Regions from separate parts of the Allobosea sp. Tri-49 genome, predicted to be linked through region 3. Evidence: predicted binding sites of a transcription regulator. Region 3 holds the regulator's gene; each other region holds the start of a gene.
What was found. Region 3 encodes LexA, which represses DNA repair genes until DNA is damaged. Its sites were predicted from a motif close to TGTTCNNNNTGTGTTCNG; they were not measured.

Region 1 (3,629 bases), on a different replicon from region 3:
AGTGGGTCGGCCATACGGCTCCGGTTTCCTCGGCAAGTGCTGCAACCCGGCGGACGGATCGTTCCGGGACGTCGCTGGCAACGGGGACTAGGCGGTAGACGGCTTTGTCGCCGACGCGATTTGCCAGGATGTCAATCAACCCGGAGACGTCCGGGTCGAATTCCTCCACGAGCGAGCTCGCAATCTGCTTGCGCTCCAGCGGTTCGGCCAAGATTGCGGCGAGCGTCATGATCTCGATCCCCGAGCCGGGCGCGAGTGTTTCAATCTTTTCGCAGAGCAGACGTGTGAGGCGCCTGACGTCGCAAACAGGCCGTGCAAGCCCGATCCGTACGGTCTGAAGACCTCCGTCGAGGCGGTGGCAGATCAAATCGAGGCGCCTGCCACCGAGGGCGCGCTCTTCGAGGCGTTCGCAGAGTTCGGCGACGAGCTTACCGATGTAGCGGGCGATCGTTTCGGGAGCGCCAATGGGCTCGGCGAAGGCACGCCGGACCTCAATAAGATCGGGCGGCCGTATCGCGATTATCGGCTCCGCTACTTCGCCAAGCGCCTGGGCCAATCGGCGTGCGATATCGGGCCCGAAACGGAGCGTGAGCGGGGACCGCGGCTGGGAGATGAGATCGCCGGCGGTCTCAAAGCCAAGTACGCGAAGGTCTGCCGCGATCCGCACTGGAATCCGCAAGCATTCCAGGGGGAGATGGACGATGGGCAACGCTCCGTGCCCGGCCGGAGCCACGACGGTCGATCGAGCGACGTATCGCGCCAAGGCGTGAGCTGTACCCCAGGTATCGGCCACCGCAGCCCTCGCTTCGACGCCCGACATCGCGAGGCGACCGACTATCTGGTCAAGCATCGCCGTCTCGCCACGGTGGAGGTGGTCGGCTCCGCTGGCATCGATGACGATGCCGCTGGGCGGGTCTGGCGCCACGACCGGCGCGGCACGTTGGTATAGCCAGATTGCCAGCCTTTCTAACTCTTGAGCATCGGCTGCTAGATCGGCCTCTTCAACTGCCAATCCTGGCACTAGCGCCTGCGCCTTAGTGGCTGGCATGCCAACACGAAGTCCCGCGGCGAACGCCGTGGCGCTCGCTGCCTGCACCAACCTCCTACTTCCGTCGCGGGCGATCAGGACGAGCGGGACCTCAGGCGAAGGTGCCGCGTCGCCAGCCGCCCGCCGAAACCGGTCGATCGACCAGCTCGGCAGGAAGACCGAGACGACCCGTGTCATCGCAAGCCTCCAATTCGAAATCTGCGCTTTCACCCGCCCGGACACGAATGAGTTCAACCAGCCACCGATGTCGGCCGACCCCGGTAACCGGAAGAGCCGTCGACGGAAGAACAGAAACCCGCCATCGCGTCATGGCTGCGGTGGGTTGTCCGAAGTCCGATATGTCCGGTTCGCGTAGCCACCGACGTAGAGCAATCCCGATCGACCCTGTGCCCTCCGCGGCCAGTTGGAGCCGTCGAGATGCCGTCATCGAAAGGCGGGTGACCTCTCCGACGACAGAGCCGAGACCGCCATGGCGGAGGCCTTCCTCCATGCACGCCAGCACTGTCTTGTCGTCAGCGGCTTCTACATAGATCACACGGTCGGGCAGCAATCCTGCCTGGGCGACAGACGGCGCGAACAGGTCGCACTGGGTCATACACCACAGAACTTTTCCTGGCGTCCGTGCGGCGACGCCGGCAGTAAAAAGCGCTGCCGCAGCGCCATCGATTGCTCCTTGGCCGCCGCCCCCAACTTCGTGAAGCGCGCCTAGCGCCAATCCTCCACCGGGAAGCCGAGAATCCATGGCAGCGACACCAAATGGAAGCGCCGTTCGATCACGCGTGCTGCGTCCTTCGATCCGTTCGATCTGGTCTCGCAACGACTGAAGGGCGGGCTGAGACCGCAATTGAACATGACCCGTCGTGAATAAGTTCCCTCTTTGTTCTCATTCTGGCGGTGCGAGTCAAGCTTGCCCCCTCCTCCGCTGCCTGGACACGCCTCACCTTTCGAAGACGACTAAAATTTTGGTGCCGTTTCGGTATGCGGTGTCCCGGTCTCGGTGCGCCGATCGCGATCCTGAACTGGGTCTGGTTTCGGATCGATCGAGACTTTTTTCAGCGAGTCACTGCCTGGAGTGACCTCGATGGATTTAACCTGAGCTTCCTCTTCCGCAGTTAGCTTATTTCCCTTGCCGTCTCTCATGGCGATACTCCCTGTGTCCCCCATCAATTAAACCTCGATGGCAGAACTCAGTTCCCGCCCCACCGCGCTTCGACCCAGTTCCCCAGCAGCAGCCGGAACATCATCACGATTGGTACGAAAGGTTTGCGCTCATCGTCGCCTGCACGGGCGGAACGAGAGGCACGCTCGCGCATTCTCATCATCGGAGGAGCTGGTCATGGCCAAATTTCGTATCACCACCAAGGACTCAAAAGGTAGTTCGACCACTAGAATCGATTTTTCCAGTGAGGAAGGCGCAGCGGCAGAAGCTCAGCGAGCACTGGCGGATATGGCGAAGTACGATCTGCCAAATGGCCAACGGCTCTCAATGAAGACTCATGTCCGAAACGAGGCCGGCGAAGAAGTCTATCGCGCCTCACTCGATTTCAAAGGACAGGCGCGAAAAAAATCATCGTAGAGCGCAATGCAGGCGCCGTTCCTAAACTGGTAAAGGACCAAGCCATGTCAACGCGAGCAATTGCCTATGTCGAACAGTGGATCGCCGAGCGTGTCCAGCCTGATGTTTATCACGATGAAGAAGGACCAGACGAGCGGAACATGCACCTAGCGACGCAACTCCTGCTCGACGCTAACTCTGCCGGGATTCCCCAAGAGGAAATCGAGGCAGAGTATCACGACCTGCCCGGCGAAATCGCCCGCGCTATGGAAGTAGCCACCAATACCGAGATAAAACGTCGTGTCGACAACGACGATTGACAATCTCTGCAGGCGCTCATGGGTAGAAATCAAATCCGCTGCCCGACGGATTGAGAGCAGGAGACAATTCGTTTCCTACAGCATCGTGGTGGTTGCGGAGCAGGAAAAATGATCTGACTCGACGTGCCGACCAGCGACAATACTCTGAGTGATCGTGCCAGGGCAGAGCAATGCGCGCGTCGGTAAACGCCTTGCGAGTGTGCACAATACTGGTTGCGGAGGAGCTTGAGGGTAGCTGTCGAGTGCTCGCTGCGCTAAGCTGGGACTCGCCCGTCCGGCGTGTACTTGTCTACCGCCTCTGGCAGCTGCTTCGACAGCCGCGCCAAGATTTCTTCTCTGCTGAGGCCGGTCTGCGTCGCAAGGCGATCCAAGACGCCAGGGCCAATCGCCTGCTCGAGGTCGCGCTCCTCAATCTGCTGGTTCGGGCCCGTTCGAACCCAAGAGTCGGCAGCATCGCCGCGGCCGGCCTGCTTGAAGCGTTCAATGAGCTCTTGGAGGCCGTTGCCCAAAAACCCCCCGACGCCACCGGCCGAATTTGCTTGTGAGCCTTCCGTGATCCTGTCCAAGCCGGCCGGTGCATCCTGTGCAACCTTGCCCTGCTGCGAGCCTCCGAACCATTCAGCAAGCTTGTCGCGGTTTTGATACCCCGCGACTGCAAGCAGGCCGAGCAAGGCCGTCATAGATGGAAAGCCGCTGTTCTCGTTGC
Region 2 (3,629 bases), 2.2 Mb from region 3:
GGACCGGCAGGATGCCGCTGCGCGACAGGGCGACGCCGGCATCGTCGGCCTTCACGATCAAGGCGACGACGCCATAGACCAGCACGGTCATGCCGAGCCCGACCACGGCCAGCACCAGCGCCTGCATCCAGAAGGAGGAGGCGGTGACACCGGCGAGCGTGATCGCCATGATCTCGGCCGAGAGGATGAAGTCGGTCTTGATCGCGCCGGCGATCTTCTGCTCCTCGAGTTCCTTGGCGTCGAGGATGTCGGTGCCGCCCTCGCCGGCCGCCTCGTCATGATGCGCATGTGGCATGATGAGTTCGTAGACCTTCTCGAAGCCCTCGAAGCAGAGATAGGCCCCGCCTGCCATCAGCAGCGGCGTGATCGCCCAGGGCGCGACGAGGCTGAGCACCAGCGCCGCCGGCAAGAGGAAGAGCAGCTTGTTCTTTAGCGAGCCGAGCGCGATCTTCCCAATGATCGGCAATTCGCGCTCCGCCGCGAAGCCGACGGCATAGCGCGGCGTCACTGCCGCGTCGTCGATGACGATGCCGGCCGCCTTGGCGCCGGCCTTGGTCGCTTGCGCCGCGGCGTCGTCGAGCGCAGCCGCGGCGACCTTGGCCAGGGCTGCGACGTCGTCGAGAAGGGCGAACAGTCCCGAACTCATGGCGTTCTCCAGGCGAGGCCGCAGGATGGGCGGCTGCGGGGCTGATAGGCGATCCGGTTTGCCCTGATATGACAGCAGCGAGGCGCCTGCAGGCAAGCGAGAGCGGATGCGGGCTTGACTCCGGAGTGCTTTGGAGTCGCTCTATGCTTGGAACAAAAAGTGAACATATACTCCAATGGCCGATGCACCCACCCGATCCCTGGCTGCCCTGCGGCAGAGCCTCGCTCTGGCGGGGCTGGCGCGCGAGCTTTCGCCAGTGGAGCGCGTCGCCTTCGGGACGCCCTCGCTGGACGAGCCGCTGGGTGGCGGCATCGCGCGCGCCGCTTTGCATGAGGTCTACGCCTCGGCCGGCGCCGACCTTCCTGCCGCGACCGGCTTCGCCGCGGCCCTGGCGCTGCGCGCCGCCGGGTCGCGGCCTCTGCTCTGGGTCCGGCAGGATTTCCTCGATGCCGAGGCCGGGCGCCTGCACCCACCGGGCCTGGCCGAGCTCGGTCTCGATCCCTCGCAGATCCTGCTCGTCAGGGTCAGGGACGGCGAGGGGGCATTGCGGGCCGGCGCAGAGGCGGCGCGCTGCGCCGCGCTCGGGGCGACGCTGATCGAGCCCTGGGGCGCACCGCGCCAGTTCGACCTGACAGCCAGCCGCCGCCTGGCGCTGGCGGCGGAGACCTCCGGCGTTCTGACCCTGCTGCTGCGGGTGGCGGCCGAGCCGGAACCCAGCGCCGCGAGTACGCGCTGGCAGGTCCGCGCCTTGCCGTCACGGCCGCGGGAGGCGCAGGCGCCGGGCGATCCCGCCTTTGGATTACGGCTGCTGCGCCATCGCGGCGGCCTTGGTGAGCGTGAGTGGCGTGTGGAGTGGGGCCGTGACGAACGATGTTTCCGGGACAGGATCGGGAGCGAGGGAGGCAAAAGGGATGCAGCGCCGCTATCTCGCCCTCTGGTTTCCCTATCTGGCGAGCGAGCGCCTGCGCCGGCGGGGCTCCGCCGGGCCGGATGAGCGCCCGCTCGTCCTGGTCGAGAAGGATCGCGGCGCGCTGCGCCTCGCCGATTGCGACATTCGTGCCGTCCGGCTCGGCTTGACCCGCGGGCTGACGTTGGCCGATGCCCGCGCCCGCATTCCGGAGCTCACGGTGGTCGAGGCCGATCCGGCCGCCGACCAGCGCCTGCTCGAATGGCTCGCCGCGCTCTGCGACCGCTTCACCCCGCTCGTCGCGCTCGATCCGTCGCACGGGCTCGTGCTCGACATCACCGGCTGCGCCCATCTCTTCGGCGGCGAGGTGGCTCTGCGCCAGCGGCTCGGTCTCGGCATGCGTCGGCTCGGCCTGAGCCTGCTCGCCAGTATCGCTGGCACGCCCGAAGCGGCCCGCGCCCTTTCCCGTTTTGGCGATTGCGCCGTCTCCCGTCCGGGCGAGGATGAGCAACGGACGCTGCCGCTGCCGGTCTCGGCATTGGAGGCTTCGGCCGAGACGGTGATCGCCCTGTCGCGCGCCGGGCTGAAGACGCTGGGCGACCTCGCCGGCCGGCCCTCGCACACGCTCGCCGCCCGCTTCGGCGAGGCGTTCGTCACGAAGCTGCGCCGCATTCTCGGCCGTGAGGATGCTCGCATCACGCCCTTGCGGCCACCGCCCGATTGCGTGGTCGAACGGCATTTTCCCGATCCGCTGCAGGATACCGACGGGCTCGAGGCGATCGTCGCCCGCCTGCTCGGCGAAGCCGGGCGCCTGCTCGAGGCACGTGGCGAGGGCGGGCGCGCCTTCGAGATCAGCTTCTTCCGCAGCGATGGCGCCGTGCGCCGGCTGGCGCTGGAGACCGGCCGGCCCTCACGCGATGCCGGCGCGATCCTGCGACTCTATCGCGAGCGCATCGACAGCCTGGCTGATCCGCTCGATCCCGGTTTCGGCTATGACGCGATCCGGCTCGCCGTGCCGGTCTGCGAGCCGCTCGGTACGCCGCAGGCGAGCCTCGACGGGCGCGCCGTCAAGGAGGAGGCGGTGGCAGATCTGGTCGACCGGCTGGTCGCCCGCTTCGGCCGCGAGCGTGTCCTGCGCTTCGTCGCGCAGGACAGCCATCAGCCTGAGCGTGAAGCTGCGCTGGTTTCGGCCGCGTCCGGCAAGGCGGACGCGGCATCCTGGCCCGTCTCGCAGTCGGACGAGCCGCCGGCCCGCCCGCTCCAGCTCTTCGAGCCGCCCCAGCCGGTCGAGACCCTGGCCGAGGTGCCGGATGGCCCGCCCTTGCGCTTCCGCTGGCGGCGCGTGCTGCACGAGATCGCCCGCGCTGAGGGCCCGGAGCGGATCGCGCCGGACTGGTGGCGTGATGGGCCGGGCGAGCACACCCGCGACTATTATCGCGTCGAGGATGCGCAAGGGCGCCGCTTCTGGCTCTTCCGTGCCGGCCTCTATGGTCGTGAGACGACGGCGCCGCGCTGGTATCTGCACGGGCTGTTCGCATGATCACCTATGCCGAACCCGTCGCCGCGAGCAATTTCTCCTTCCTGCGTGGTGCCTCGCCCGGACCGAACCTGGTGATGACCGCGCTGCTGCTCGGCCAGACCGGCCTCGGCATCGCCGATCGCAACACGGTTGCCGGCGTGGTGCGGGCCTGGAGCGCGCTGCGCGACCTGCGCGAGGACGGCGTATTGGCCCCCGAAAAGATTCGCGAGGGTGGCAGCCCCGGCGAATACATCTGGGTCGAGAACCCGGCCTTCGCCGATTTGCCCTTCACCTTGCCTCAGCTCCAGGCGATGGCGAAAGCCTTCAAGCTCGCCACCGGCAGCCGGCTCGTCTTCGCCGACGGCTCGCCCGACATCGTCGTCTACCCCGCCAATCGCGCCGGCTGGGGCCGGCTCTGCCGCCTGCTCACGACCGGCAATCTGCGCGGTGGCAAGGGCGAGTGCATCCTCAACCTCGAAGACCTGCTGAACGATGCCCGCGATCTCCTGCTGATCGTCATGCCGGAGCGCCGGCTCGATGGCCTGTCCGAGATCCTC
Region 3 (3,629 bases):
CGAAGGTGTCGGCAGTCCGGTCATTCGGGTCGTCAAGCCTACAGATCCCGGCCAGTTCGTGCGCTTGGCGGGACTCGATTTCAGGACCGGCGAGGTCCTGCTGAAAGCTGGCCGCAGGCTCGACAGCGCTGCGCTCGGCCTGGCCGCAGCCGCGGGTCATCCGACGCTCGCCGTCCGCCGCAAGCCGCTGGTCGCGATCCTCGCCACCGGTGACGAACTCGTCCTGCCAGGCGAGACGGTCGGCCCCGACCAGATCGTCGCCTCCAACAGCTTTGCCCTCGCGGCGCTGGTCGAGCAGGCCGGCGGCACGGCGCTCGACCTCGGCATCGCCCGCGACAACCATCCCGACCTCGCCGGCAAGATCGAGGCGGCGCGCACGGCCGGTGCCGATGTCCTGATCACGCTCGGCGGCGCCTCGGTCGGCGAGCACGATCTCGTCCAGGCCGCGCTGAAGGCGCAGGGCATGGAACTCGGCTTCTGGAAGATCGCGATGCGCCCGGGCAAACCGATGATGATGGGCCGGCTCGGCGCCATGGTCGCGCTCGGCCTGCCGGGCAATCCGGTCTCCTCGATCGTCTGCGGGCACCTCTTCGCCATGCCGCTGGTCGAGGCGCTGCTCGGGGTCGAAGATCCGGCGCGCGACCGCAGCGAGCCCGCCATCCTCGCAATCGATCTGCCGGCCAATGACGAGCGCCAGGACTATCTGCGCGCCACCTTCGAAACCGCCGATGGCGAGCGGCGCGTCAGGCCCTTCGCCAAGCAGGATTCATCGATGCTGGCGAACCTGTCGCGCGCCGAGGCACTGGTGATCCGCCCGGTCTTCGCCAAAGCGGCCAAGGCAGGCGATTCCTGCCGCGTCATCCGGCTGCGCTGACCGCGTCATCGGCAGAACCCGCCTTGCGGAACACAAGGCGAACGAGTATGGTGTTCGTGCTTTGTTTCGATTCTAGCCCGAGAGGCGAGCGGCGCGACCATGCTGACACGCAAACAGTTTGAACTGCTTCGCTTCATCCATGAGCGCCTGCGCGAATCCGGGGTGCCGCCCTCCTTCGACGAGATGAAGGACGCGCTCGACCTGCGCTCCAAATCTGGCATCCACCGGCTGATCATGGCGCTCGAGGAGCGCGGCTTCATTCGCCGGCTTCCCAATCGGGCGCGGGCCCTCGAAGTCATCAAGATGCCGGACGGCATCGGCGGGCAGCAGGCGCAACGCGCCCGCTTCAGCCCCTCCATCGTCCAGGGCGGGCTTGGCCAAACCCCGCCGGCACCGGCAGCCACTCTAGCAAAGCCGCGCCCCACGGGCGCCGAGGAGAGCGGGCGCTCCACCGTCTCCATCCCCGTCATGGGCCGCATCGCCGCCGGCACGCCGATCTCGGCGATCCAGGACCGCAGCCATAGCGTCTCCATGCCGGCCGACATGCTCGGCGGTGGCGAGCATTACGCGCTCGAGGTCCGCGGCGATTCGATGATCGAGGCCGGCATCCTCGACGGCGACACCGTCGTGATCCGCAAGCAGGACACGGCGAACACCGGCGACATCATCGTCGCCCTGATCGACGACGAGGAGGCAACGCTGAAGCGCTTGCGCAAGCGTGGCTCCTCGATCGCGCTCGAAGCCGCCAACCCGGCCTATGAGACACGCGTGCTCGGACCCGACCGGGTCAAGATCCAGGGCCGCCTCGTCAATCTGATGCGGCGCTACTGAAGCGCCTCCAGATCCTGTGCCGGCTCCGCAACTGCTGCTGCAGTTGCCGGCGCAGATGTTGATTCGGGTGCCGGCCTCGGTTCCGGCCGCGCACGGGTCCATGGGCGCAGGCGCGCGGCCTCATCGGCCGTATAGGCGCGCCAACTGCCGCGGGCGGCATGATAGGCGGTCGCGCCATCGCGGATGAGCGCGCTGCGGTCGATCAGCCGGGCGGCGCAGGGCGCGCTCCAATAGAGCGACGTCACCACGAGGTCGGCCCGCTGGCAGTCCTCGACCAAAGCGAAGCGGTCGCGCGTATAAGCGACGCTGCGGCCGTCCGGCAGGCGGATGACGCAGCCGCGGGAATCACAGGCAGCGCCTTCACGCAAGGCCGTATCGTCGGGCGACCGCGAATCGCCGTCAGCATGCAGCCATTGCGTCAGCACGAAGCGGCTCGGCTTGCCGGCGAGCACCATCTTCCCCTCCGGCCCACGTACCAGCACGCCGGAACCGTCGCGCTCGATCAGGATGTCCGGCCGCGACGGTGCCGAGGCCAGCGCCAGTCCGCCGACCAGCGGCAGTGCGGCGAGGAAGCGCAGCGCCGTTGTCCACAAGGTCAGCCATAGCAGCGACAGCGAGAACAGGATCAGGGCGAGCGAGCCGAAGGCCGGCAGCACGACGGTCGAGCGGTCGATGCCGGCGACCCAATGGGCGAGTTGGAGCACGAGGCCCGACGCCCATCCCATCAGCGCCCAGGCCGGCCAGTCGAGCCCGAACGGATAGGCGAGCACGCCAAAGACGGCGGCCGGCATCACGATCAGCGAGACGAAGGGCAGTGCCAGCGCGTTGCCGAGCAGGCCGAACGGGTTGAAGGTCTGGAAGTGGAAGACACCATAGGGCGCCGTTGCCGCGGTCGCGACCATGGTCGTGGTCACGATACCGACGGCCGAGAGCCAGAGCGGGCGCAGCGGCCAGGGCCAGGATGCGGCAGCGGCGTCGGGCGGACGCTCCTGCCACCGTTCAGCGAAGGCGATCAGCGCCGCGACCGCCCCGAATGACATCTGGAAGCTCGGCCCGAGCACGGCTTCCGGCTCGCGCAGCAGCACGATGATCGCAGCGAGCGCGAGATTGCGCATGGAGAGCGCCGGCCGATCGACCAGGATCGCCCCGAGCATCACCAGCGTCATGATCAGCGAGCGCACCGTCGCGACCTCCGCGCCGGAGAAGACGCAATAGCCGGTCGCACCGGCCATGGCGGCGAGCGCCGCGAGCTTCTTCACCGGCCAGTAGAGTGCCGCTGTCTGCGACAGCGCGAGCAGAGCCCGCGCCAGCCAGAAGATCGTGCCGGCGGCTAGCACCATGTGCAGGCCCGAGATCGAAACGATGTGGTAGATGCCGGCGGCGCGCAGATCGTTGTTGGTCGCTTCGCTGATCAGTCCGCGCTTGCCGGTGACCAGCGCCGCCGCCATCGCCCCAGCCTGCCCGCCACCACTGGTCGCGATGCGTTCGGTCAATGCGTTGCGAGCTTGGTCGATCGCGACCGCCAAAGCGAGCCGGCGCGGCATCGGGGTCGGCGCCGGTGTAAGCGTGATTTTGCCGGCGATATTGCCGACGGCGCCGATGCCCTGGAAGAAGGCATCGCGGGCGAAGTCATAGCCGCCAGGACGCGCCGGGCCGGGCGGCGGCAACAGACGCGCCGTCGCGCTGATATGGTCTCCGGGCCTCAGCGTCGTCACCGGCGTGGTGACGCGCACCCGCCGCGGCCTCTGCGCAACCTCGATCCCCGGTAGGTCCGTGACCTGCACGACGATCCGCACGCCCTTCTCGCGCTGCTCCAGCGCCTCGACGAAGCCGGTAAGCTTGCCGACATGGTTCCGCGCCAACGCGGGGGCGGCGATGCCGGCGGTTCGCCAGGCTGCCGCCGCGAAACCGGCAAAGACGGCTG
Region 4 (3,629 bases), 2.2 Mb from region 3:
ATATTCGATGACGAGCTTGTAACGCGGCATCGCTACAGCTTCGCGCCCGCCGAGAGTCGTGCCCCCCGCAGGAACTCCTGGGCGCTCATCGGCCCTTTGCCGGCGCGCTGGACCTGGAGCAGCTTCACCGCCCCGACCGCGCAGGCGACCGTGCCGTCATCGTCGAGCAGCGTGCCGGGCTCTGCCGCGCCGCCGGCGCGCGCGGTGCGCAGCAACTTCAAACGCTCCGGCCCCTTACCGAGATCGACCTCGACGAAGGCGCCCGGGAAAGGCGAGAGGCCGCGCACGACATCGTGGACCTGTTGCGCCGGCCGGTTCCAGCTCAGCTTGGCCTCGTCATTGCCGATCTTGCTGGCATAGGTGACGCCCTCTTCGGGCTGCGGCGTGAAGCGCAGGCCGCCGCGGCCGAGGGCCGGCAGCGCCCGGACCATCAGATCGGCGCCGAGCTCTGCAAGACGGTCGTGCATGTCGCCGGCCGTGGCGTTGCCGTCGATCGCCAGCGTCTCGACCATGGCGACGGGGCCGGTGTCGAGCCCCTCCTCCATCTTCATCACGCAGACGCCGGTCTCGGCATCGCCGGCCATGATGGCGCGCTGGATCGGCGCGGCGCCGCGCCAGCGCGGCAGCAGCGAAGCGTGCAGGTTGAGGCAGCCGAGCTCCGGCACCTCGAGGATCGCCTTGGGCAGGATCAGGCCATAGGCAACGACGACGGCGACATCGGCCTGGTGCGAGGCCATGATCTCGACGGCCTCAGCGGTCCTCAGCGTCTTCGGCGAGAACACCGGGATGCCGAAGCGCTCGGCCGTGACCTGAACCGGCGAGGGCCGCAGCTCCATCCCACGTCCGGCCGGCGCCGGGGCGCGGGTGTAGACGGAGACGACCTCGTGGCCCTGGCCGATGATCTCGGTCAAAGTGGGCACGGCGAAATCCGGCGTGCCCATGAAGATGACGCGCAAACTCATGCGATGACGCTGTCCATAGCTACCGGCCTGCCGTTCAGGCCGCGCTGTCCCGTTTCGCTGCCTTGGCGAAGCGCTTGGTCACGCGCTCCCGCTTCAGCCGCGACAGATAATCGATGAAGAGCACGCCGTTGAGGTGGTCGATCTCGTGCTGCAGGCAGGTGGCGAGCAGGCCGTCGGCCTCGATCTCCTGCGCCTTGCCATCGAGATCGCGATAGCTGACCTTGACCTGCGCCGGCCGCTCGACCTCCTCGTAATATTCGGGGATCGAGAGGCAGCCTTCTTCATAGGAGCTGAGCTCCTTCGAACTCCAGGTCACCTCAGGATTGATGAGGACCATCGGCTCGCGCGCCTGCTCCTCACCCTCCTCCGCCTTCTTCGAGACGTCGAGGGTGACGAGGCGGATCGGCTCGCCGATCTGGATCGCGGCCAGGCCGATTCCCGGCGCGTCGTACATCGTCTCGAGCATGTCTTCCGCCAGCTTGCGAATCTCCGGCGTGATGTCGCCGATCGGTGCGGAAACCTTGCGCAGCATCGAGTCGGGCAGGATGACGAGAGGACGGATAGCCATAGGGCGCTCGAAACAATTGTCGGGAGTTGCGGCGACATAAGCTCTTGTGGGGAAGCGGTCAAACTGTTCCGCTTTCGTTCCAGAATTGCCACGCGAATCGTGTAGGCTCCCGGGATGAACCAGATCGCCTTCGTCCTGCTGGAGCGCCCGGTGAGCTGGGCCGAGGCCACCTTCGGCTTTGCCGGGCTGACCCTTGCTTTGCTTCTGCTGGCGCTGCTCTCGTCCTGGCGCGGCTCGCGCCGGCGCGAGATGGAAGCGGCGATGGCGGCCGAGCGCGCCCGCGAAATGGATGACAAGGTCGCCGAGATGAACCGGCTGCAAGCCGAGCTCACCGGCCGGATGCAGACCATGGCCGAGATCCTCTCGACCCGGCAGGGCGACCTCGCCCGTGTCATGGCCGACCGGATGGACGGGTTGCGCCAGCAGGTCGGCGCCGGGCTGGAGCAGAATGTCCGCCAGACCAGCGAGAGCCTCGGCAAATTGCAGGAGCGGCTCGCCGTCATCGACAGCGCCCAGAAGAACCTGACCGAGCTCACCGGCGAGGTGGTGACGCTGAAGGACGTGCTTTCCAACAAGCAGGCGCGCGGCGCCTATGGCCAAGGCCGGATGGAGGCGATCATCCGCGACGGGCTTCCGGCCGCGTTCTTTTCGTTTCAGCCCACACTCTCGAGTGGCAAGCGACCGGACTGCCTGGTTACCCTGCCGGGCGACGGGCGCGGCCTCGTCATCGACGCGAAGTTCCCGCTGGAGAGCTTCACCATGCTGCGCGAAGCGCGCGGCGACGAGGCAAAGAAGCAGGCCTCGGCGCGGGTTCGCGGCGATGTCGGCCAGCACGTCAAGGACATCGCCGAGCGCTATTTCCTGCCGGGCGAGACGCAGGACATGGCGCTGCTCTTCGTGCCCTCGGAATCGATCTATGCCGACCTGCACGAGCATTTCGACGACGTCATCCAGAAGGCACATCGCGCCAGGGTGATGATCGTCTCGCCCTCGCTGCTGGCGCTAGCGATCCAGCTGATGCAGTCGCTGGTCCGCGATGCCCGCATGCGCGAGGAGGCGCAGGTGATCCAGTCGGAGGTCGGCAAACTGCTCGACGATGTCCGCCGCCTCGGCGAGCGCGTCGACAAGCTCGACAATCATTTCCGCCAGGCGCAGGACGATGTCACCCAGATCAAGACCTCGGCCGGCAAGGTCACCGGCCGGGCCGAGAGGATCGGCGCGCTCGAATTCGACGATGCTCGCCCCAACGAGCCGGCGCTGCCCTTCGCCAAAGAGGTGAAGCTGAAGGCGGCGGAGTAGGAGCCGCAACCGGTCTCAGCGTGGCCGCGGCAATTGCCGCTCGGCCTCGCCAATCAGGCTGTCCTGACCGTCGGTCGGGCCGCCGTGAAGCGCAGCGACCCGGCGCAGCATCGAAAAGAGTTCCTCGAACTCCGCCCGGTTGAGATGAGGCCGCAGCAGGTCGCGCAGATCCATTAGGGCGATCGTCTTCGAGGGAGACGCCTTCACGGCATGACGCGCCAGGACGAGGCGCTCCTCCAGATCGGCGCCGTATTCCAGCATGACGCGCATTTCGCTGCGGATCAGGTCGAGCTGCTCGGTCGTCGGCTCGCCGCGCTCATTGGCGACGAGGCACATCAGCGCGACGGCGCCGTCGCGGCTTTCCGGCAGCGTCTTCAACGCGGTGCGGCGCGCCTCGGCTTCGGCCTCGGCGCGACGCTTGCTCAGGAGCTCGCGGCGCTTCTGCTCGCTGCCGGCGCTGAGACGCTGGCTGACATATTCCATGCCGCCGCCCCAGATCATCCAGTAGATCACACCGGTGGTGATAGCGCCGACGATGGTCGCGATAATCGGCATACGCATCTCCTGTTGCGGCGCCTGCAATCGGGGCGAGCAATGCAGGACGGTTCGAGCTTGGCCTGATCAGAGCCTGTATCGCAGCTGCAGAAACGCCTTTGTGACGAGATCGGCCTTTTTACCCGCCGCGCTCCGGATGGCCGGGATGAAGCGCTCCACGCTTCGGCGAACACCTTCTCTCAACTCGATATCGACCGCCTTCAGCGTCCCGCCGGCACCCACGCAGCACACGCCTGATCCCGGCC

Region 1: BLM15_RS32080 (ImuA family protein) is a predicted target of LexA. The motif match lies at 1,916-1,933, and genes of this name have one in related genera.
Region 2: BLM15_RS16405 (ImuA family protein) is a predicted target of LexA. The motif match lies at 795-812, and genes of this name have one in related genera.
Region 4: BLM15_RS16560 (DNA recombination protein RmuC) is a predicted target of LexA. The motif match lies at 1,595-1,612, and genes of this name have one in related genera.

The regions. Positions count from the first base shown of each region.
Region 1 is NZ_CP017947.1:264,065-267,693, reverse strand. It holds gene BLM15_RS30320 (Y-family DNA polymerase) at 1-1,225, opposite strand, end outside; gene BLM15_RS32080 (ImuA family protein) at 1,140-1,892, opposite strand; gene BLM15_RS30310 (hypothetical protein) at 2,003-2,188, opposite strand; gene BLM15_RS30305 (DUF6894 family protein) at 2,385-2,624, shown strand; gene BLM15_RS30300 (DUF768 domain-containing protein) at 2,669-2,923, shown strand; gene BLM15_RS30295 (YidB family protein) at 3,178-3,629, opposite strand, start outside.
Region 2 is NZ_CP017946.1:3,366,781-3,370,409, reverse strand. It holds gene BLM15_RS16410 (DUF808 domain-containing protein) at 1-646, opposite strand, end outside; gene BLM15_RS16405 (ImuA family protein) at 822-1,640, shown strand; gene BLM15_RS16400 (Y-family DNA polymerase) at 1,558-3,093, shown strand; gene BLM15_RS16395 (error-prone DNA polymerase) at 3,090-3,629, shown strand, end outside.
Region 3 is NZ_CP017946.1:1,183,581-1,187,209, reverse strand. It holds gene BLM15_RS05810 (molybdopterin molybdotransferase MoeA) at 1-874, shown strand, start outside; gene lexA (transcriptional repressor LexA) at 974-1,705, shown strand; gene BLM15_RS05800 (ComEC/Rec2 family competence protein) at 1,699-3,629, opposite strand, start outside.
Region 4 is NZ_CP017946.1:3,394,634-3,398,262, forward strand. It holds gene truA (tRNA pseudouridine(38-40) synthase TruA) at 1-30, opposite strand, end outside; gene fmt (methionyl-tRNA formyltransferase) at 33-962, opposite strand; gene def (peptide deformylase) at 997-1,530, opposite strand; gene BLM15_RS16560 (DNA recombination protein RmuC) at 1,645-2,829, shown strand; gene BLM15_RS16565 (hypothetical protein) at 2,845-3,384, opposite strand.